3 regions of the Micromonospora sp. IBHARD003 genome follow, and region 3 is predicted to be linked to each of the others. Evidence: riboswitches for the same ligand, from Rfam matches in the RefSeq annotation. Region 3 holds a riboswitch; each other region holds the start of a gene.
What was found. Region 3 has a riboswitch for cobalamin ahead of ACTWOL_RS30005 (hypothetical protein). Riboswitches for the same ligand answer to the same signal wherever they lie in the genome.
Positions count from the first base shown of each region.

Region 1 (7,731 bases), 2.4 Mb from region 3:
ACGACGACCGGGGTGTCGGGAGCGCGGTGTTCCAGCAGCAGTTCGCGGGCCTTGGCCACCTGCCAGACGCGGCTGCGGGAGCCGGGGTTGTAGAGGGCGAGGACGAGGTCCGCGGCCGCGGCGGCCGACAGGCGTTCCGCGATGACCTCCCAGGGCTTCAGCCGGTCGGAGAGGGAGATGGTCGCGTAGTCGTGGCCGAGCGGCGCGCCCGCGCGGGCCGCCGCCGCGTTCGCCGCGGTCACACCGGGCAGTACCCGCACGGGCACACCGGCGTACGCCTCCTGGGAAGCGACCTCCAGCACGGCCGTGGCCATCGCGAAGACGCCGGGATCGCCGCCCGACACCACCGCCACCCGGCGCCCGCGCCGCGCGAGGTCCAGAGCGAACTCGGCGCGCTCGGACTCCACCTTGTTGTCGGAGCCGTGCCGGCGCTGCCCGGGGCGTACCGGTACCCGCTCCAGATAGGTCGTGTAGCCCACCAGGTCGTCGGCGGACGCGAGCGCTCCCCTGGTCTCCGGGGTCAGCCACAGCGGTCCGGCGGGGCCGGTGCCCACGACCACGACCTCGCCCTGCGGCCGTGTCTGCGGCCGCACCTCGTCGATACGGCTCGGCAGCACCGCGACCGAGAAGTACGGCACCGATTCCGGGTCCACGTCGGCCAGTCGCTCCGTGCGCTCGCCCTCCATCGTGGCGCGCTCGACGTAGCGTGCGTCGTCGAGCCGTCCCGCCCGCCGCAGCGCGCGGCGCACCGCCGGGAACGTACGCCCCAGCTTCATCACCACCGCCGAGTCGGTCCCGGCGAGACGGGCCGTCAGCTCCTCCTCGGGCAGGGTGCCCGGGATGATCGTCAGGACTTCCTCCGCCTCGCACAACGGCTCCCCGAGCCGTGCCGCCGCCGCGCTCACCGAGGTGACGCCGGGGATGACCTCGGTCGGGTAGCGGTGCGCCAGTCGCTTGTGCATGTGCTGGTACGAGCCGTAGAAGAGCGGGTCGCCCTCCGCGAGGACGGCGACGGTGCGGCCGGCGTCCAGATGTTCCGCGAGCCGCTCCGCGGCCTCTTCGTAGAAGTCGTCGAGCGCGCCCCGGTAGCCGCCGGGGTGGTCGGTGGTCTCGGTGGTGACCGGGTACATCAGGCGCTCTTCGATGTGGTCGGAGCGCAGGTGCTTCGCCACGATCGAGCGGGCGATGGAACGCCCGTGCCGGGCGCAGTGGTACGCCACGACGTCCGCCTCCGCGATGACCTCGACGGCCCGGAGGGTCATCAGGGACGGATCGCCCGGCCCGAGTCCGACTCCGTACAGACGGCCGGTCCGCTGGGTGCTCACTCTGCCTCACTCGCCATCGCGTTGATCGCGGCCGCGGCCATGGCGCTGCCGCCGCGCCGCCCGCGTACCACCAGGTGTTCCAGGCCCGAGGGGTGCGCGGCGAGCGCGTCCTTGGACTCGGCGGCGCCTATGAAGCCGACCGGGACGCCGATGACGGCGGCCGGGCGGGGTGCGCCCTCTTCGATCATCTCGAGGAGCCGGAAGAGCGCGGTCGGCGCGTTGCCGACGGCGACGACAGCCCCGTCGAGACGGTCGCGCCACAGCTCGAGCGCCGCGGCGCTGCGGGTCGTGCCGAGTTCGGCGGCGAGGGCGGGCACCTTCGGTTCGGAGAGCGTGCAGATCACGTCGTTGCCGGCGGGCAGCCGCTTGCGGGTGACACCGCTGGCCACCATCTGCGCGTCGCACAGGATCGGCGCACCGGCGCGCAGGGCCTCACGGGCGCGGGCCACCACCCCGGGCGTGTACGCGAGATCGCGGACCAGGTCGACCATGCCGCAGGCGTGGATCATCCGCACCGCGACCTGGCTGACGTCGGCGGGAAGCGCGGCGAGGTCGGCCTCGGCGCGGATGGTGGCAAAGGACTGGCGGTAGATCTCCGCCCCGTCCTTCTCGTAGTCGAACACGGTCTTCTCGCTCATCTCGTTGTACGGGTACGGGTTGTGGCGACGGTGCGGGCGAGCTCGGCCGGGGACGGTACGGGGACGCCGGCGCCGCCCACGCTCACCCGGTATGTGCCGTCCGTGGTGGCCACGACGTCCACGTAGTCCCCCTGGGGCCGGCCGCAGCGCCGCTCGCAGCCGGACCAGTACACGGGAAGCCCGCGGCCGGGTGCGGGTCTGGCGGCGGAGCGTGCGTCGGCGCGTACGTCGGCGAGCGACTTGGCGCAGCCGGGCCGCCCGGTGCAGGCGCCGACCCCGTACCAGGGGGAGTCGGCGCGGGTGACGAACCCCGCGGCGGCCAGCCGCGCCAGCAGGGCCGCGGCTGCCTCGCGGTCGTCGAAGCCGGGTACGACGATCCCGCGCCAGGGGGTCAGCCGCACCTCGTCCACGGGCAGCGGCAGCAGCGTCCGCAGCTGTGCGGTGGTGAGCCGCCCGAGGGGCGCGGCGACCGACACCGCCGTGCCGCGGGGCCCTTCGGCCAGTCCGGGCTCCGGCCGGACGTGCCCGGTGGGACTCGTGAGTGTGGTGGGGCTATCGGTGCCGACGGGGCCGGGAGCCGGACGCGCTGCCGTGTGCGGCGGGCCGGCCGGCGTGTCCGCCCGCACCCCTGCCCGTGCCAGATGTCTGCCCACGGGCACGTCCTGCCCAGACGGCAGTTCCCGTACGCGCCACGCCCCGGTCCCCGCGGCGTGGGCCGCCTCGAGGAAGGCTCCGGCGGCTGCGAGGGCCGCGCGCGGGGCGTCCTCGGAGGACACACGGAAGGCGCTCCGGCCGATGCGGACGACCGCCGTCCCGCCGGGCTCTGCGAGCAACGTCACATCCGCGCCGAGCTTCGCCACGTCCCCGCGCCCGTCGTCCAGGGCGAACAGGAAGCGGCCGGACAGATCCGCCGCCCAGTCCGCCGCGCACAGCAGCGCGTCCAGCTCCCGGGCCCACAACTGCACGTCCGTGTGCCCCAGTCCGTCCAGCCCGGCCAGCGGTGAGGCCACCACGTTCCGCACCCGCTCATGGGTGTCGGAGGGCAACAGGCCGGCCCGGTGCAGCAGCGCGGCGAGCGGGCCCCCGCAGGCGTCCCCGAGGCCGCGCAGCTCCACATTGCCCCGGGAGGTGATGCTGAGCGATCCGTCCCCCAACTCCTCGGCCGCAGTGGCCAGCGCGGAGAGTTGACGCTCCGTCAAAAGACCGCCGGGGAGCCGGAGTCGGGCCAGCCGCCCGTCCTCCGCGCCATGCAGCCGCAGCGCTCCCGGACAGGCGTCGCCCCGGTCCCGTATGCGAGATTCGCCCGGGTCTGCGGGGCTTGTGGGTGTGGGCGGCATGGCGGCGAGCATACCCACGTCCTTCCAGGTGGCCGCCCTGCAGTCGGGGAACAACCTCTACTATGCAGACGGCATGGGGTCCCAGGACCCCGGGGAGGAAGCCCGGTGGAAATCCGGCGCGGTCCCGCCACTGTGAGCCAGGCCCGAAAAGGCCCGGCGAGTCAGGAACTCCCGCCGACCACGACCACCCGGGGCGCGGAAACCCCGAGGAAGGCCTGCGCACGCGATGACGCACGCGACGATCCTGCTGCTGTCGACCTCCGACACCGACCTGCTCAGCGCCCGCGCCGCCGCGGGTCCGGTCGAGTACCGCTACGCGAACCCCTCCCGGCTTCCCGTCCAGGACGTCCCCGGTCTGCTGGAGGGCACCGACCTCGTCGTCGTACGCCTCCTCGGCGGCCTGCGCGCCTGGCAGGAGGGCCTGGACGTGCTCCTCGCCGCGGACCAGACCCGCCCGGTCGTGGTCCTGACCGGCGAACAGGCCCCCGACGCCCAGCTGATGGAGGCCTCCACCGTCCCCATCGGCATCGCTGCCGAGGCCCACGCCTACCTCGCACACGGCGGCCCGGAGAACCTCGAGCAGCTCGCGCGCTTCCTGTCGGACACGGTCCTGCTCACCGGCCACGGTTTCGAGCCCCCGGCCGCGGCACCCACCTGGGGCCCGCTCGACCGCACCCCGCGGGGTACGGACGGCCCGGCGATCGCCGTGCTCTACTACCGCGCCCACCACATGAGCGGCAACACCGCCTTCGTCGGCGCGCTCTGCGACGCCATCGAGGACGCGGGCGGCCGGGCCCTGCCCCTCTATGTGGCCTCGCTGCGCGCCCCCGAGCCCGAGCTCCTCGACCGACTGCGCGGCGCGGACGCCATCGTCACCACCGTCCTCGCCGCCGGCGGCACCAAGCCGGCCGAGGCCCAGGCGGGCGGGGACGAGGAAGCGTGGGATGCCGGCGCGCTCGCCTCGCTCGACGTGCCCGTGCTGCAGGCGCTCTGCCTGACCGGTTCGCGCAGCACCTGGGAGGAGAACGACGAGGGCCTCTCCCCGCTGGACGCCGCCAGCCAGGTCGCCGTCCCCGAGTTCGACGGACGCCTCATCACCGTCCCGTTCTCCTTCAAGGAGATCGACGAGGACGGCCTCCCCGCCTATGTCGCCGATCCCGAGCGGGCCGCCCGCGTCGCCGGCATCGCCGTCCGCCACGCCCGGCTGCGCCACATCCCCAACGCCGACAAGCGCCTCGCGCTCGTGCTGTCCGCGTACCCGACCAAGCACTCCCGCATCGGCAACGCGGTGGGTCTCGACACCCCGGCCTCCGCCGTCGCCCTGCTGCGCCGACTCGCCGCCGAGGGCTACGACTTCGGCACCGAGGAGATCCCGGGCACGGTCTCCGGCGACGGCGACGAGCTGATCCGGGCGCTCATCGAGGCCGGTGGCCACGACCAGGACTGGCTCACCGAGGAACAGCTCGCCCGCAATCCGGTCCGTATCCCCGCCGCCGACTACAAGCGCTGGTACGCGACCCTGCCCGCCGAACTGCGCGAGCAGGTCGAACGGCACTGGGGCCCGGCACCCGGTGAGATGTTCCTGGACCGCTCCCGCAATCCCGAGGGCGACATCGTGCTCGCCGCCCTGCGCCGCGGGAACCTGCTGATCGTCATCCAGCCGCCGCGCGGCTTCGGCGAGAACCCCATCGCGATCTACCACGACCCCGATCTGCCGCCGTCGCACCACTATCTGGCCGCCTACCGCTGGATCGCGGCCCGGCAGGACGACGGTGGCTTCGGCGCCGACGCGATGATCCACCTCGGCAAGCACGGCAATCTGGAGTGGCTGCCCGGCAAGAACGCGGGCCTGTCCGCGGCCTGCGCCCCCGACGCCGCGCTCGGCGACCTGCCGCTGGTCTACCCGTTCCTGGTCAACGACCCGGGCGAGGGCACCCAGGCCAAGCGCCGGGTCCACGCCACCCTCATCGACCACCTCGTCCCGCCGATGGCCCGCGCCGACTCCTACGGCGACATCGCGCGCCTGGAGCAGCTGCTCGACGAGTACGCGCAGATCTCCTCGATGGACCCGGCGAAGCTCCCGGCCATCCGCGCCCAGATCTGGACCCTGATCCAGGCCGCCAGGCTCGACCACGACCTCGGTATGGACGAGCGGCCCGAGGACGACGGCTTCGACGACTTCCTGCTCCACGTCGACGGCTGGCTGTGCGAGGTCAAGGACGCCCAGATCCGCGACGGTCTGCATGTGCTGGGCGGTGCGCCCACCGGAGCCGAGCGGGTCAACCTGGTCCTGTCGATCCTGCGCGCCCGTCAGATCTGGGGCGGTACGACCGCGCTGCCCGGACTGCGCGAGGCACTCGGCCTGGACGAGTCCGCCGCGACGCGCACCACTGCCGACGAGGCCGAGGCCCGGGCCCGCGCCCTGGTCGAGGCCATGGAGGAGGCCGGCTGGGACCCGGCCGCGGTGGACTCCGTCGCCGGGGGACACGGCCAGGCGGTCGCCGACATCCTGCGCTTCGCCGCGCGCGAGGTCGTGCCGCGGCTCGCCGCCACGACCGATGAGCTCGACCACGCCGTCCACGCGCTGAACGGCGGCTTCGTTCCGGCGGGCCCGTCCGGCTCGCCGCTGCGCGGCCTGGTCAACGTGCTGCCGACGGGCCGCAACTTCTACTCCGTCGACCCCAAGGCCGTCCCCTCGCGCCTCGCCTGGGAGACCGGCCAGGCCCTCGCCGATTCGCTGCTCACGCGCTACCGCGCGGACAACGGCGAGTGGCCCACCTCCGTCGGTCTCTCCCTGTGGGGGACGAGCGCGATGCGCACCGCGGGCGACGACGTCGCCGAGGCCCTGGCGCTGCTCGGCATCCGCCCCGTCTGGGACGACGCCTCGCGCCGGGTCACCGGTCTCGAGCCCGTACCCGCCGACGAGCTGGGCCGCCCGCGTATCGATGTGACCCTGCGCATCTCCGGCTTCTTCCGGGACGCCTTCCCGCACGTCATCGGACTGCTCGACGACGCGGTGCGGCTCGCGGCGTCGCTGGACGAGCCCGCCGACGTCAACCACGTACGGGCACACGCCCAGGCGGACCTGGCCGAGCACGGGGACGAGCGCCGCGCCACCACGCGGATCTTCGGCTCCCGGCCCGGCACCTACGGCGCCGGCCTGCTCCAGCTCATCGACTCCCGCGACTGGCGCACCGACGCCGACCTCGCCGAGGTCTACACGGTGTGGGGCGGCTACGCCTACGGCCGCGGTCTCGAAGGCCGCCCGGCACGCGAGGAGATGGAGACGGCCTACAAGCGGATCGCGGTCGCGGCCAAGAACACCGACACCCGCGAGCACGACATCGCCGACTCCGACGACTACTTCCAGTACCACGGCGGCATGGTCGCCACCGTCCGCGCGTTGCGCGGCACGGCCCCCGAGGCGTACATCGGCGACTCGACCCGTCCCGAGACGGTCCGCACCCGCACGCTCGTCGAGGAGACCTCCCGGGTCTTCCGCGCCCGCGTGGTCAACCCCAAGTGGATCGAGGCGATGCGCCGCCACGGCTACAAGGGTGCCTTCGAGCTCGCCGCGACCGTGGACTACCTGTTCGGGTACGACGCCACGACCGGGGTCGTCGCCGACTGGATGTACGACAAGCTCACCGAGACCTACGTCCTGGACCCGGAGAACCGCGAGTTCCTCCAGCAGGCCAACCCCTGGGCGCTGCACGGCATCGCCGAGCGGCTGTTGGAGGCGGAGTCCCGGGGGATGTGGGAGAAGCCGGATCCCGCGGTCGTCGAGGCGCTGCGGCAGGTGTTCCTGGAGACCGAGAGCGACCTCGAGGGCGACGACGACGGCGAAGACGGCGGCAAGTAAGGACGGCAGCCCGCACACGGGTGCGTACGGGCCGGGCCGGGATGGGCCCGTCCCTTACGCACCCGTGTGCGGAACTCACAGCTCCTTGCCGAGGTACACGTCCGCGTGCCCCCCCGGCATGCCCTCGATGCGGTGGATCTCCGCATAGCCGAGCCGCTCGTAGAACGGCGGCGCCTGAAAGGTGTACGAGGACAGGTACATCCGGGTGCAGCCCCGCGCACGGGCCTCCTCCTCGGCGGCGTGCAGCAGCTTGCTGCCCCAGCCGCCGTGCCGGTGGCCGGCGTCGACCCAGAGCATGTCGACGAAGCCGCACTCGCCCCAGGTCCAGCCGGTCAGACCGCCGATCAGCTCACCGTCGTCCCCCGTGGCGCGCACCGAGAACTCACTGGTGTCCGCGCCGCTCGCGCGTGCGTTGAAGTCGGTGAGCTCCTCGTCGAGGCGCTCGCAGAGTGCGTCGTCCTCTCCACCCACATACACGTTCATCCACCGAAGGTACTGCCGTGGTGACCCGTCGACGTAAGGAATTCGTCACCGGCCGAAACCTCCGCCGCGGCCCCCGGCCGGGCTTC
Region 1 is NZ_JBWBBX010000001.1:4,452,362-4,460,092, forward strand. It holds gene ACTWOL_RS19850 (precorrin-2 C(20)-methyltransferase) at 1-1,325, opposite strand, end outside; gene ACTWOL_RS19855 (precorrin-8X methylmutase) at 1,322-1,963, opposite strand; gene ACTWOL_RS19860 (precorrin-3B synthase) at 1,960-3,300, opposite strand; cobalamin riboswitch at 3,357-3,489, shown strand; gene cobN (cobaltochelatase subunit CobN) at 3,527-7,162, shown strand; gene ACTWOL_RS19870 (GNAT family N-acetyltransferase) at 7,238-7,645, opposite strand.
Region 1: another riboswitch for cobalamin. It lies ahead of cobN (cobaltochelatase subunit CobN); the one in region 3 lies ahead of ACTWOL_RS30005 (hypothetical protein).

Region 2 (7,731 bases), 5.0 Mb from region 3:
CCCCGGCCTCGGCGGGGGCGCCGACGACCCGGAGCGCCTCGAAGGCGAGGCCGCGCAGCAGCGCGTCCTCACCGCGGGCCGCGGCGAGCAGTTCGGACACGGCGCTGGAGACGGTGCGTGCGGCCAGCCAGGCGCGGTACTCGTCGCGGGCGGGGCCGGGGCTGAGCCGGGCACAGCCGCGGAGCATGTCCTCGGCCGGGTGCTCGATATGGCCCGCGGGGCTCTGGGCCGCGACGCAGATCTGCTCGAGCTTGACCCAGACCGCCCAGTTGCCGAGCGGAGTGAGGGTGGCCTGGCCCGGGCCGAGGGTGAGTGCGCCGACCGCGGCGAGACCCTCCAGCGCCCAGTCGAGCAGGGCGGGCAGCAGTGCGTCGGAGACGGTCCGCGCCTCGGCGGCGCCGTGCCACCCGGCGACGGCCCGGTCACCGGCGAGGCCCTCGTCCACGGTTCCCGGACCTTCGGCAGCCGGGTCTTCGGTGGCCGGGGCCGCGCAGGCGCCGGCACGCTGGGGGTTCTCCGATGGCTCCGGTCCGCGAGGCGCCGGGAGGCCTGCGAGCGGGGACACCACGGCGTCGCGCCGGGGCCCGAGAGGCACTTCGCAGCGTTCCTCGCGGAGTTCCGCGACCCGCTGCTGGAGCAGATCGAGCAGGGTGGAGACCGGCACCGGGCCCGCGGAGAGCTGAAGGAGCGTAAGTACCTGGGGGACCGCTTCGACGACCTCGGCGACAGCCGCAGGGGCGACGCCCTCGGGCGCCGGATGGACGAGTGACCAGGCGTCGAGCAGGGCGACCCAGCCGCGCAGCACTGCGGTGTCGTCCCGGTCCCAGGCGTTCAGCCGCCAGCCGGGCCGGGCCGTGTCGCCGTGGAGTTCGACCAGACCGGCCAGCCGGGCGCGGTCCCAGTTCGCGTTCGCCTGGTCCGGTGTCAGCTCCAGCGCCCGGGCGACCCGTTCGCGTGCGGCGGGGACGGCCGCGTCGGGGGCTGCCGCCGCCCAGCGGGCGATACGGACGGCGCCGGCGAGGACCTCGCGGGCCTGGCGGGCCAGTTCCGCGGGTGGCGGGGTGCCCTCGGGAGGGCGCGGAGCGGGGCGCGTACGCCGGTTCGACACGGCGCGCCGGGCCGTGACGGTGGGACGGGGGCGGACGAGGCGGAGTCTGGAGTCGCGCACGTTACGGGACGTCACGGGGAGCAGTCTTCCCGCTGTCGGCCCGAAAGCCCAATCGGAATCGTGGATCTCGCCGCGAAGCCGGGCCGCGCAGCGCGTTCCCGCTCCGGCGGCACGGCTTTCCGCCCTGGTCAACGGGGTCGCGGCCAGTGGGCCACGGGTCAGATCAGCGGCGTCAGGAAGCGGCGCAGCGCTTCCTCGTATCGGGCCGGGTCCACGTTCCACATCGCCGCGTGCGGAGCGTTCTCGACGGTGTGGAGACTGACCAGGTCCGGCCGGCGTGCCGCGAGCTCCCGGGAGGGGCCCCAGGGAGCGATGCGGTCGTCGGGTCCGTGGAAGACCAGCACGGGCACCCGCAGGCCGTCGGGGGCGGCGGCCTCCTGCAGCCGGTCACCGTGCAGTCCGGTGCGCCCCTGGGCGGCGCGTACCGCGAGCGGCAGCAGTACGGAGGGGGTGTGGCGGGCCGTGGCGAGGGCGCGCAGAGTGGCTTCCCAGTCGAGCACCGGGGAGTCCAGGACGAGCCCCGCGATCCGGTCCCGTACGGCCGAGTTGGCGGCGGCGTGCAGGGCCATCGCGGCGCCGACGGACCAGCCGTGGACGACCACGCGCTCGGCGCCGCTGCGGACCGCGTACCGGACGGCCGCGTCGAGGTCGCGCCACTCGGAGTCGCCGAGATGGCAGAGGCCGTCCGGGGAGTGGGGTGCGCCGGGGTCACCGCGGTAGGCGATGGACAGCACCGGCACACGCCGGCCGGCCAGGAAGGGCATCAGGTTGAGGGTCTGCTCGCGGGTGCTTCCCAGGCCGTGCACGGCGATGATCCAGGTCGTGCGGGGCCCCGGGACGTACCAGGCCGGGAGCGTGCCCAGCTCGCCGGGGATCTCCACGTCCTCGTAGTCGATCCCGAGGGCACTGCCGGGCGTCCCGCTGTGCAGCTGCGGGGTGAAGCGCACCTTGGTGCCGATGTCGAGACCGCCGTGGGACACGCTCTCCAGACGGCGGACCACGGTGTCGGCCTCGTGGGGGATATCCTCGAGGACCGCGCCGACGACCGCGTGGACACCGAGGCCGACGAGTCCGTACATACCGGGGCGGAGCGAGACGAGGCTGCGGGTGAGCGTGATACGGCCCGGACCCGTGGCGTGCACGGTGAGCCGGGGCTCGCCGGGCAGGGGACGGTCGGGCGTTGCCTTGAGTGCCGCATCGCTCGCGTACCGGCCGGCGGCGAGCGTCGCCGCGCCGAGACCGAGCAGGGTGGTGACGGTCGCTGCCGTCGCAGTAGCCGGGCGCACCGTTCCAGTGTCGGCAGGTCCCTGCCGGACTGCCAGTGGACGGGGGCACCACGGGTGACGGACCCACGACGTCACGCTTGTGCGCTCGTCGGCGCACTTGGCGGCTACGGGCAGCCGCGCCGACCCCGCTCGGGCAACGGCCGCCGGGGCCGGGGCCCTGCCGGGGTCAGCGCGGCTGCCCGTAGCCGCGGAGCCTGACGCGCACGTCGTCGACCTGGGCGGGCGAGAGCAGGGAGGGCTCCCGGCCGGGCACGGAGCTCGCGGCGAGCCAGACCCGGCACATCCACTCCAGCTGGGCCGTGCGGTCGTACGCCTGGTCGAGCGTGGCGCCATGGGTGACGGTTCCGTGGTTCCGGAGCAGACACCCCGTGCGGTTCCGGAGGGCGTCGAGGACATGGTCCGCGAGTTCCTGGCTGCCGTAGGGCGCGTACGGGGCGACACGGACGGGTCCGCCGAGGGCCGCCGCCATGTAGTGGATCAACGGCAGCTCGGTCACCAGCGTCGATACGGCGGTGGCATGCACCGCGTGGGTGTGCACGATGGCGGCCGCGTCCGTTCCGCGGTAGATCGCGAGGTGCATCGGCAGTTCGCTGGTGGGGGCCAGGTCGCCCAGCAGCCGGCTCCCGTCGAGATCCACGCCGAGGACGTCGTGGGGCCCGAGGCGTTCGTAGGGGACGCCGGTGGGTGTGACCAGGACGAGATCGCCCTCGTCGGTGGCGAGCCGTACGGAGACGTTGCCCGAGGTCCCGACCACGAGTCCGTCCGCCACGGTCCTGCGGGCGGTGGCCACGAGGTCCGCCCAGGCCTCCGCGATCGCGTTCTGCCGACGTGCGTTCCGCTGCTGCCCGCTCATGGGGATGATCATCTCAGCAGCCGGGCCCGAAGCACGACACCCGGCTCTTCCCCTCCCCAAGCGGAATGACCATACTCGTGTGGAGTCACTCCTGAGCCGCGTCGAGTTCACCTTCCGTTCACTCAGGTTGCTTACGTTCAACCAGCCACTGACATCCAATAGAAGCCTGGGTACATGGAAAACATCACGCTTCTCCTCGGGATCGTGATCATTACCGCTCTCGTGTTCGATTTCACGAACGGTTTCCACGACACAGCCAACGCGATGGCGACGACCATCTCGACCGGCGCACTCAGACCGAAGACGGCGGTGGCCATGTCCGCCGCGCTGAATCTCGTCGGCGCCTTCCTGTCCATCGAGGTCGCCAAGACGATCTCCGGCGGACTCATCAAGGAAGAGGGCATCCGCACCGAAGTGATCTTCGCGGCGCTCGTCGGCGCCATTCTGTGGAACCTCGTCACCTGGCTGCTCGGCCTGCCGTCCAGTTCGTCGCACGCCCTCTTCGGCGGTCTCATCGGCGCTGCCGTGATGTCCGCCGGGTTCTCGGCCGTGAACGGCGGGACGATCGTCACCAAGGTCCTGATCCCGGCCGTCGCCGCGCCGGTCGTCGCCGGACTGGCCGCGTTCCTCGCCACGAGGCTGACGTACAGGATCGGCAACGGGGCGGACGGCAAGGCCACGGCCGCCACATCGAAGGGGTACCGGGCGGGCCAGATCGCCTCCGCCGGTCTCGTCTCCCTCGCGCACGGCACGAACGACGCGCAGAAGACCATGGGCGTCATCACCCTGGCCCTGGTCACCGGCGGTGTCCTCGTCCCCGGCTCGAACCCCCCGATGTGGGTCATCGTCTCGGCCGGTCTGGCGATCGCCCTGGGCACCTACCTCGGTGGCTGGCGCATCATCCGCACCATGGGCAAGGGGCTGACCGACCTCCGGCCGCAGCAGGGCTTCGCCGCCCAGACCAGCGCCGCGACGGTCATCCTGGCCTCGTCCAACCTGGGCTTCTCGCTCTCCACCACCCAGTCCTGCTCCGGCGCGGTGATGGGTGCGGGTCTCGGCCGCAAGGGCGGTGTGGTCCGCTGGTCCACCGCCACCCGGATGTTCGTCGCCTGGGGTCTCACCCTGCCGGCCGCCGGTCTGGTGGGCGCCGCCGCCGAGTTCCTGACCAGCCAGGGCGCCTGGGGCACCGGCGCCGTCGCCGTCCTGCTCGTCTCGGGCTCGGCTGCGATCTGGGGTCTGTCGCGGCGCAAGCCGGTCGACCACACGAACGTGACCGACGACGAGATCGGTGAGGGCCCGGGTGTGGTCACCACCGCGATCGCGGCCGTGACCCCGCCGCCCACCGCGGCCGCGGAGCTGAAGGCCACCATCCCCGCTCCCGCGGGTGAGAACGCTCCCGCACCCACCGCCACGGTCTGACGGTCCAACGCTTTCACGGTCTAAGGAAGAAACGAATCAGCATGAAGATCGACTGGGCAGCTCTGGGCTCCGTCTTCGGCGTGAGCCTCGTCGTGACCGTCGCCCTGGTGGGCCTGTTCACCCTGGGCATCGCGGGTCTCTCCAAGCAGGAGGCCGCGGCCGCTCAGGGAGGTTCGGCCGGACTGGCCCGTACCGGCGCCTACGCGTGCTTCGCCCTGTGCGCGGCGGCCGTGGCGTACGGGATCTATCTGATCGTCGCCTGACGGTCCGCGGATACGACGGCGGGAGCCGGACACCCCTTCGGGAGTGTCCGGCTCCCGCTCTGCGTTCGCCGCTCCCGCGCCGGGTGTGGGACTGCGCACACTGTCCCGTCGCAGGTCAGAGGCGAGTTGACGGGTGTTCGCGGCCCATGGTGGACTTCCGGGGCCACTTACGGCGGCAGAAGAGGAAGCCGGTGCGAATCCGGCGCGGTCCCGCCACTGTCACGGGTGCACCCTTCACCGGGGCGCCCGGAGCCAGGAACTCTCTCCCGCCGGTCACGTCGAGCCAGGGCGCGGACCCTGAGTGAGGACGAACATGCCTGCCGAGCCGCGGGTGGTGGGGGGACTGCTCCCTGCCCTCACGTTCGCGTACGGGGCCACCGCCGGGCTCGCCGGTGACCTGGTACTCGGCGACCCCCGCCGAGGACATCCGGTCGCCGCGTTCGGCCGCGCCGCCGGCGCCGTCGAGCGACGACTCTGGCGCGACCACCGCGGTTGGGGCGCCCTGCACACCGTGGTGTGCGCCGGGGGCGCGATCGCCGCCGGGGCGCTGGCCGCCGCTTCCGTACGCCGTTCCCGAACCGCATCCCTCGCCCTGACCGCCGCGGCCACCTGGGCCGTCGTCGGCGGCACCACGCTCGGCCGGGAAGCCCGGGCGATCGGCGGGGCACTCTCGGCCGGCGATATCGAGGCCGCCCGGGAGCGGCTGCCCCATCTGTGCGGCCGCGATCCACAGGCGCTGGACGGCCCCGGAATCGCGCGCGCCGTCGTCGAGTCGGTCGCCGAGAACACCTCGGACGCGGTGGTCGGCGCGCTGGTGTGGGGTGCCGTCGCCGGAGTCCCCGGCCTGGTGGGCTTCCGTGCCGTGAACACCCTGGACGCCATGGTGGGCCACAAATCCGTCCGCTACCGGCGCTACGGCTGGGCGTCGGCCCGGCTCGACGACCTCGCGGGCTGGCCCGGCGCCCGGCTCACCGCGGGCCTCGCGGTGCTGGTCGGCGGCGATCCCCGTGGGGCGGCCCGGGCCTGGCGTACGGACGCCGCGAAGCACCCGAGCCCCAACGCGGGCCCGGTGGAGGCATCGTTCGCGGGGGCCCTCGGGGTACGTCTCGGGGGAACGCTCTCGTACGGCGGGCGCGTCGAGCACCGGCCCGTCCTCAACGGGACGGGCCGCGCCGTCGCGGTGGGGGATGTCGAGCGTGCGGTGCGGCTGTCGCGCCGCGTGGGCGTGCTGGCGCTCGCGGTCTGCGCGGGCGCACGGATCGCCGTCGGGGCGATGAGGGGGAGGCGGAAGTGAACGGCGGAGGACTGCTGGTCGCCGGTACCACGTCGGACGCGGGCAAGAGCGTCGTCACGGCGGGGATCTGCCGGTGGCTGGTGCGCCAGGGTGTGAAGGTCGCCCCCTTCAAGGGGCAGAACATGTCGCTCAACTCCTTCGTCACCCGCGAGGGCGCCGAGATCGGCCGGGCGCAGGCCATGCAGGCGCAGGCGGCGCGGGTGGAGCCTTCGGCGCTCATGAACCCGGTGCTGCTCAAACCGGGCAGCGACCGCTCGAGCCAGGTCGTGCTGATGGGCAAGCCGGTGGGCGAGCTGAGCGCGCGCGGCTACCACGGAGGCAGACAGCAGGCGCTGTTCGAGCCGGTCGTGGAGTGCCTGGAGAAGCTGCGGAGCACCTACGACGCCGTCATCTGCGAGGGCGCGGGCAGCCCCGCCGAGATCAATCTGCGCCGCACCGACATCGTGAACATGGGCATCGCGCGGGCCGCGCGCCTTCCCGTCGTGGTGGTCGGGGACATCGACCGGGGCGGGGTCTTCGCCCAGTTCTTCGGCACGACCGCGCTGCTGGCCCCGGAGGACCAGGAACTGGTCGCGGGCTATCTGGTCAACAAGTTCCGCGGCGATGTGACGCTGCTGGAGCCGGGTCTGGAGATGCTGTACGGGCTGACCGGGCGGCGGACGTTCGGGGTGCTGCCGTACGCGCACGGACTCGGCATCGACGAGGAGGACGGACTGCGGGTCTCGCTGCGGGGCACCGTGCGCGAGTCCGTCGTCGCCCCGCCGGTGGGCGAGGACGTGCTGCGGGTCGCGGTCTGCGCCGTGCCGCTGATGTCCAACTTCACCGATGTGGACGCGCTGGCCGCCGAACCGGGCGTGGTGGTGCGCTTCGTGGACCGCCCCGAGGAACTGACCGACGCCGACCTGGTGGTGCTGCCCGGCACCCGCGGCACGGTGAAGGCGCTCGACTGGCTGCGCGAGCGCGGGCTCGCGGACGCGATCGCCCGGCGGGCCGCCGACGGCAGGCCGGTACTGGGCATCTGTGGCGGTTTCCAGGCTCTGGGCGACCGCATCGAGGACGACGTGGAGTCACGCGCGGGCAAGGTCGGGGGCCTCGGGCTGCTGCCCGTGCGGGTGCGGTTCGCGCGCGAGAAGACCCTGGCCCGGCCGGTGGGCGAGGCGCTCGGCGAGCGGGTCGAGGGCTATGAGATCCACCATGGCGTCGCCGAAGTACTGGGTGGAGAGCCCTTTCTGGACGGCTGCCGGGTCGGGGCCGTCTGGGGCACCCACTGGCACGGCTCGCTGGAGAGCGACGGCTTCCGGCGGGCCTTCCTCCGGGAGGTGGCCGCGGCTGCCGGGCGCCGGTTCGTCCCGGCGCCGGACACCCGCTTCGGTCTGCTGCGCGAGGAGCAACTCGACCGTCTCGGCGATCTGATCGAGGAGCACGCCGACACCGCGGCCCTGCTCGAG
Region 2 is NZ_JBWBBX010000001.1:1,847,215-1,854,945, forward strand. It holds gene ACTWOL_RS08180 (hypothetical protein) at 1-1,183, opposite strand, end outside; gene ACTWOL_RS08185 (alpha/beta hydrolase) at 1,327-2,454, opposite strand; gene ACTWOL_RS08190 (class II aldolase/adducin family protein) at 2,621-3,307, opposite strand; gene ACTWOL_RS08195 (inorganic phosphate transporter) at 3,482-4,726, shown strand; gene ACTWOL_RS08200 (hypothetical protein) at 4,768-4,989, shown strand; cobalamin riboswitch at 5,123-5,271, shown strand; gene ACTWOL_RS08205 (cobalamin biosynthesis protein) at 5,303-6,283, shown strand; gene ACTWOL_RS08210 (cobyric acid synthase) at 6,280-7,731, shown strand, end outside.
Region 2: another riboswitch for cobalamin. It lies ahead of ACTWOL_RS08205 (cobalamin biosynthesis protein); the one in region 3 lies ahead of ACTWOL_RS30005 (hypothetical protein).

Region 3 (7,731 bases):
TCGGGTGGGCGCGCGCGGGAGGGAAGGGAGCCGCGGTCAGCAGACCGGGATCCTTCAGAAAGGCACTCCATGCGCCAGTCCCTCGGCCGCCGCACGGTCGTCACCACCGCGGCAGTCAGCCTCCTTCTGGGAGCCGCTCCGGCGGTCGCCCACGCCAAGCCCGCGCCCCGCACCAATGCTCCGATCAAGGTGTCCCTCACCGTGCAGGGTCCCGACGGGCTGCTGTTCAAGGGCAGGATCAAGACCAGGGGGCACGACGTCACCACGGCCACGGGCGGTACCCACAAGTGCGATGGCACGAACGGCGGAGCCAACCCTTCCAAGGTGCCCACTCCGACGGCCGCTCTTGACGATGCCGCGCGCAAGAGACACTTCACGTGGGACGGCACCTGGTACGACTCGTTCGACGACTTCTCCGTCGACACCATCAAGAAGGTGAGTGGCGGCGGTTCCGCCTACTGGAGCATCTCCGTCAACGGCACGCCGACACCGGTCGGCGGATGCCAGTTCACGCTGAAGGCCGGCGACCAGGTGGCGTTCACCTGGACCGCCTTCTGACCCTTCGCCACACATGTGCGGCGCCGGGGGCCCGCGGTGGGAAGTACACCGCGAGCACCCGGGCCTCCCCCGGTCAGCTGCCGTACTTCAAGGCGATGGTGTCGCCCACGCTGATCACCTTGTTACGGGCGGCCGATGCGAACGCGGAGCCATCGACGCTGACCTTCCACGTCGACTCGCCGCTGTTGGCCTTGCCGTTCACGGCCGTGATGGTGTCCGTACCGGAGGACGGCGTCACGCTCGTGACGCATCCGGAGGGGGCCGAGCCCGCGATGGCGGCGGTGAGCACGTCGCCCAGGGTGGTGGTGGTACCGGTCGGGGTGAAGGACACCGCGCAGACCTTCAGGTTGCCCGTGCCGTCGTCGACCGTGAGCGCCAGCTTGGCCGCGGTCCCGGCGGTGAAGCCGCCCTGCGCGACCCACTTGCTCTCGCCCGCGCTCACCGGAGTCGGCGGCGCGGAGGTGAAACCGCCGCCCGCGACCGCGCGCAGGCCGTCGACCGAGGCATAGGCGTTGGGCACGGTGTCGCCCGGCAGGTACTTGAAGCCGCCGCCCGGCTTGAACTGCTGCCCGATGAGGAAGTCCAGCGGAGTCTTGCCTGCGGCGGTGAGGAAGTCACCGGTCTGGGGGTTGATTCCGCAGGCGTTCAGCCCGGATACCGCCCATCCATTGGAGTTGGTGTTCACACCGAACATGGCATTGAAGGCGCCCGATCCGACGACGAGCTTGCTCTTGAGGAACGCCTTCGCCTGGACGATGTCGGGGTCGGTCGCAGGGACGCCCGACACGCACAGCGCGGCCATGGAAGCACCGGTCATGTCGATGTCGCCGGCCGCGGCGAGCTGCGAGGGATTGCCTTCGGCCTTGCTGAAGTTCCAGCCGCCGTCGTTGTGTTGGTTGGCGCGGATCCGGGTGACCACCTTGTCCAGCAGGGCCTGCGGCACCCGCTGGTCGCCTGCCTGGGTCTTCGCTCCGCCGAGGGCGAGGGCCGCGAAGACGGTGCCGTTGTAGTACGCCGAGGGTCCGAAGTAGCCGGCTTCGGCTGTCTGCCAGTAACCGTAGATGTCGGCGATCAGATTCCGGTGTGCGGCGACGCGGGCGGGGTCGATGCCCGCGGCGTAGGCGTTGACCGTGGCACGCTCGTAGTCCGTGACGACGGGCGAGCCCGACGGCCAGCCCGCTGCCGACAGCTTCGATCTGTAGACCTTGCGCGCGTTCTTCGTGGCGTCGCCGCCTGGGGTGACGTCCGCCGCGGCGGTGCCGGCCGCGGCGAAGGCCGTGTACGCCCACTCACTCAGTCCCGTGTAGGAACCGTCTGCGGCCTGCAGGGTCTTGAGGTACGCGATGCCGTTCGTCTTGGAGGTGGTGATCTGCGCGGGTGTGGCGGTGGCGGATGCCGGTGAGACCGTGAGGACGAGTGCCCCGATCGTCAGGGGGGCTGTCAGCGAGGTGCGGCGGATCATGCGGGTTCGGCCCATGGCCTGCTCCTGAGAGTAGGGGGACGCCGGCCCGCGCCTCGGTCTCGCCGGAAGGACGCACGGCGGAGGAGTGGTGGCCGCCGTCCGAACGCGTGGTAACAGCTTCCTGTGGTGTTCGCCGCCTGGGCATTCGGGCTCGGTACCGGCTCCTCGCCGATACCACACCGCTGCGCGTCAGCCCCGGATTCTCACCAGGTTCCCCCATGTGGCAGCACATGACGCTACCCGAGAGCTCAACAGACTGCCAGTGCCGCGTACTTGACCCGGGGTGGGCGTGGCCAGACTGGTTCACGAGACCTTGACGATGCGCCCACAAGCGTGTTGCAATCCGGCTGATACACACTCAGTACCAGGGGAAGCCGGTCGAACTCCGGCGCTGACCCGCAACCGTAGGCACGCCATCCGCGTGTGAGCCGGAATGCCTGGGCTGGGCAGCACTTCAGCGACAAGCGCCGTCGCGGTCTACGGCGTGGTTCGACCAGCCCCGACGGTGTTCCCCGTGCGGGGCCTCCAGCCACGCGCAGGTCCGCCCGGCCGACACGAGGGGCCCGCGGTGAGGACTGGAAGAGCAGCAGAGCGCAGGGCGAAGAGCGCGAGAGCGATCTCCTTGATGTCGGCTCTCGTGCTGACCCTCCTGGCAGGCGTGTCCTTCGTCATGGGGTCGACGCCCGCGGTCGCCGACCCGATCCAGGGCTGTACGGCCACCAAGGGTGCGATCATCGCCGTCGACTTCGGACCGTTCGGCGGCAAGCTCGAACGCGGCTGCGACACCACTCCCACGACGGGGTACGACCTGCTCCACGAAGGCGGCTTCACCACCACGGGCACCGAGCACGACGGCCCCGGGTTCATCTGCCGGATCGGCTACGGCCCGTTCGACTCGGGCAAGCAGTACCCCACCCCGGACAAGGAGGACTGCCGGCTCACCCCTCAGGCCACGGCGTACTGGTCCTACTGGATCGCCTCGCCCGGCCAGAACAGCTGGACCTACAGCCCGCTCGGTGCCATGAGCCGTATGCCGAAGGCCGGTGACGTCGACGCCTGGGTGTTCGGCGGCACCGAGGTCGACGGCAGCACCGGCCGGCCCGCCTTCTCGCCGGACGACGTACGCGCAGCCGGTGGCGGCACCCCGGACCCCGGCGGCCCGACTGTGCCCAGCGCCGACATCGACCTTCCCGCCGCCGCGCGCTGGATCACCGGCAGACTCACCGACGGCGAACGGGTCGTCGACGAGGGCGCGGACACCCCCAACTACGTCCTCACCACCGAAGCGGCCTACGCGCTCGCCGCGGCCAACGGCAAGAGCGCGGCACTGGACAAGGTGACGGCGTTCCTCGCCGGGCAGAGTGGCGCCTACGCCTACCCCAACGGAGCGGACCAGGCTCCGGACCCGGCGGCCGCCGCCCGGCTCGCCCTGCTCGCCGTGATCACCGAAGGCGACCCACGCGCGTTCGGCGGCCACGACCTTCTGGCCGACATCACGGCGCACGTGTGCGACTCGGGTCCGGAGAGCGGCCCCAAGCCCGGCTGCACCGCGAAGGGCGACTTCCTGAACGCCGGTTACGGCGACGGCCAGGCGCTCGCCGTGCTGGCTCTGCTGCGCGGCGGCGTTCAGCCGCCGGTCGAGACCGTGACCCGGCTGACGCAGCTCCAGTGCGAGGACGGCGGTTTCACCAGCATCCTGATCCGGCCAGGTGAGAACTGCGACAGCGAACCGGCGTCCACCGGTCTGGTCACCCTCGTCCTTCACAAGGCCGGCGGACACACCGACGCCGTGGCCGGTGCCCGCGACTTCCTGCGGAAGGCGCAGCTCGGCAACGGCTCCTACCCCGGCTACACCGGTTCCACCACCGGCAGCGTTCCAGCCACCGCCCTCGCCGCCCAGGCCCTGCGCGCCCTCGGTGAAACCTCCCGCTCGGACGCGGCCGTCGCGTGGCTCGCCGGCCGGCAGATCAAGGACGGCGGATTCGGCTTCGACGAAGGCGCCACGGACTCCTTCCTCTACGCCACCACCCCCGCCGTGCTCGCCGGCTCCGGCACCGACTTGGTGACGCTGACCGTCAAGAAGCCCGAGCCACCGAAGCCCTCCCCGGATCCGTCCACCCCTCCCCCGGCCTCCCCACCCGGAGACGGGCCCGACCTCAAGAAGGGTGTGAAGTACCTGACGGCCCCCGCCCGGCTCAAGCAGGGCCGCTGGTACGAGAACGCCCCGGGCAGCGCGTTCGCCGACTACGGCCTGACGATCGACGCTGCCTACGCCCTCGCGGCCACCGGCCATGACAACGCGGCGCTCCGCAACATCGTGGACTTCCTCGACAAGGGCGGCAAAGACGGCACGGGCCGCGGTGTGCACGCCTGGACCGGTGCGGGAACCGCGCACGCAGACAGCGGTTCGATCGGCAAGACCGCGCTGCTCGCCGAGGCCGTCGGACGAGACCCCCGGAACTTCGGCGGGCAGGACCTCATCGCGGCACTCACCAGGGCCGTGTGCCGGGCCCCGGGCAAGCCGGGTGACCGCTCATGCGCGGCGAAAGGCAACTACCGCTACGCGGACTCCGTCTTCGACCAGGTCCTGGGAGTGATGGCACAGGTGCGGGCCGGCGAGAAGGACGCCGCCCAGGAGCCCATCGCCTACCTCATGAGCCTCCAGCAGCCGTCCGGAGCATGGCCGAGCCTGATCCCCTCGGCCAAGGACTCCGACGTCGACTCCACCGCGATGGCCGCCATGGCCCTTGAACTGGTCGGAGGGGACGAGGCGGACGAGGCCGTCGACAAGGCACTCACCTGGATCGCGGGGAAGCAGCTCAAGGACGGTGGCTTCCCGGGAGCCTCCGGCAACTCGGTGAACTCAGCGGCACTCGCGGTCCAGGGGCTGTTCCTCGACGCGAAGACGTACCAGGCCCAGATCGCGAAGGCCCGGAAGTTCCTGGCCTCCCAGCAGAACACGGACGGCGGCTTCAACGTCACCAAGGGCGGGCAGCCGGGGTCGGATGTGCGTGCCTCCGCCCAGGCGGTGGGCGGCGCCACGGGCATCTCGTTCGCCCGCCTCGAACGGAGCCTCGCCGGAACCGCCCCGCAGCCGGTTCCCGCCCCCTCGGGCTCCGTCCCCGCCATCGTCACCCCTGGTGACTCCACCGGCGGGGCCGCCGGCACGGACGGCGCCCCCGGTTCCGGTGGCGGCGGCGCCCTGGCGTCGACCGGTGTACAGGTGGGGGCACTCACCGCGGCAGCCGTCGTACTGGCCCTCGCCGGGTGGCGTCTCGTCGCGGCGGCCAGGAGCCGTCGCACGGCCGGAGGTGGAAGGTGACGCGGCGGGCGATACGCAGCGCGGCGCGGGCGGCCACAGCTCTGGGACTGGCGGCGGCATCCGCGTACGGAACACCGGGGCTCGCCGTCGCCGCATCCCAGCCCATCGGCAGGTGCACCACGTCATCGGGGGTGGTGCTGGCGGTGGACTTCAGCCACTGGGGCGGCCCGGTCTACCGCTCCTGCGGAACGACCCCGACCACCGGCTACGAACTGCTCAACCAGGGCGGGTGGCGCACCACCGGCACCGGGCACGACGGCCCGGCATTCATCTGCCGCATCGGCTACAGCGGCCACCAAGGCGGCAAGCAGTATCCGACCGCCCAGCAGGACGACTGCGTCCTCACCCCGCCCGCCTCCGCGTACTGGTCGTACTGGCACGCCGACGCGGGGGAGAACGACTGGAAGTACAGTCAGCTGGGCGCGATGAGCTACAAACCCAAGCCCGGCAGCGTCGATCTGTGGATCTTCGGCGGGACGAATGTCGAGGGCACCAGCGGGCGTCCCAAGGTCACCCCCGACCAGCTCCGCGCGCACAACACCCGCCCGACCGGGAGCAGTTCCGGCACCAAGCCGGGTGGGAACGGTTCCGGGAACCGCCCGGAGACCCCCGCCGACCGGCCACCTGCCACCCCGCCGCGTACCACCCCTCAGGCGACGGCCTCCGCGAGCGCGTCGCCGAGCCCGTCAGCCTCGGCGTCTGCCTCCACCTCCGCCGCACCCTCCGCTTCACCGGCATCACCATCCGCCGTCGCTGCTCCGGGCGGCGGCCCGAAGGTCGTGGACGCGGGGCCCGCCGCGGACACGGAACACAACACCGGCTCGGTGCTGCCAGTCGTCGGCACCACCGCCCTGGTGCTGCTGATCCTGGGGGCGGCGGGCCTCGCCGCGAAACGCCGCCGTCGCGGTGCGGAGTAGCCGGGTGCCCCGTACCACCACGGACGCGCGGCCCCAGGCTGCGGAACCCGCCATTCCCGACCCGCGAGGGCGGCGCCTGCCCCGCTCGCTGCACCCGCTGGCCTGGTGGATATGGGCCCTCGCCCTCGCGACCGCCGTCAGCCGCACCAACAACCCGTTGCTGCTGTTCCTCGTCCTCGCCGTACTCGGCTACGTCATCACCATGCGCCGCACCGAGGCGCCCTGGGCACGCGGCTTCAAGTACTACCTCTACCTCGCCCTCACCGTCGTCGCGATCCGCGTCGTCTTCCGCGCGGTCTTCGCCACCGGCATCACCCCGAACGACCACTTCCTCTTCTCACTCCCCCGCATACCCACCCCCGACTGGTACGCCGGCATACAGATCGGCGGACCCATCTCCCTGGAAGCACTGCTCTCGGCCGCCACGGACGGACTTCGGCTCGCCTGCATGCTGTGCTGCATCGGCGCTGCCAACACCCTCGCCAACCCCAAACGCGCCCTGCGGGTCCTACCCGGCGCCTTGTACGAACTCGGCGTCGCGGTCACGGTGTCGCTCAGCGTCGCGCCCCAACTGGTGCAGAGCGTGCAGCGCGTACATCGGGCGCGACGGCTGCGCGCAGGGCGCACCAAGGGTCTGCGTGCCCTGCGCGGGATCGTCGTCCCCGTGCTCGAAGACGCGCTGGAACGGTCGCTGCGGCTGGCAGCGGCCATGGACTCCCGGGGCTACGGTCGAGCCGGATCGGCCACCCCGCGGTCCCGCCGGCTCACCGGAGCCCTCATGCTGTCGGGCATGTGCGGGCTGTGTGCCGGGGCGTACGGTCTGCTCGACGCGACCGCGCCCCGGTTCCTGGGATTCCCCGCACTGCTGGCCGGTTCCGCCCTGTGCGTGGCCGGACTCCGTCTCGGAGGGCGGCGGGTCACCCGGACCTCGTACCGGCCGGACCCCTGGCTCTTCGCCGAGTGGGCCGTGGCCGGATGCGGACTCCTGTCCGCGGTCGTCCTGTTCGGCGGAACCGGCTTCAACGCGGCGGAACTCAATCCCTCGATCTATCCGCTGAGCTGGCCGACCCTGCCCCTGGTACCGGCAGCCGCGATCCTGCTGGCCGGCAGCGCCGGGTTCCTGGCGCCACCACCGACACCTCACGCCCTGTCCGCACTGCCCACCCAGGAACCAAAGTGATCACCTTCGACCAGGTCAGCGTGGTCTATGACGGGGCCGACGCACCCGTACTGCGCAACGTGGACCTGACCATCGAGGAAGGCGAACTCGCCCTCGTCGTCGGTCACACAGGCGTCGGCAAATCGACCCTGCTGGGAGCGGTGAACGGCCTCGTACCGCACTTCACCGGCGGAACGCTCTACGGACGGGTGACCGTCGACGGCCGCGACACCGCGGACCATCCGCCCCGCGAACTCGCGGACGTGGTCGGAGTGGTGGGCCAGGACCCGCTGGACGGGTTCGTCACCGACAC
Region 3 is NZ_JBWBBX010000001.1:6,843,651-6,851,381, reverse strand. It holds gene ACTWOL_RS30010 (DUF4430 domain-containing protein) at 70-558, shown strand; gene ACTWOL_RS30005 (hypothetical protein) at 632-2,035, opposite strand; cobalamin riboswitch at 2,146-2,276, opposite strand; gene ACTWOL_RS30000 (prenyltransferase/squalene oxidase repeat-containing protein) at 2,646-5,342, shown strand; gene ACTWOL_RS29995 (hypothetical protein) at 5,339-6,259, shown strand; gene ACTWOL_RS29990 (energy-coupling factor transporter transmembrane component T) at 6,264-7,439, shown strand; gene ACTWOL_RS29985 (ABC transporter ATP-binding protein) at 7,436-7,731, shown strand, end outside.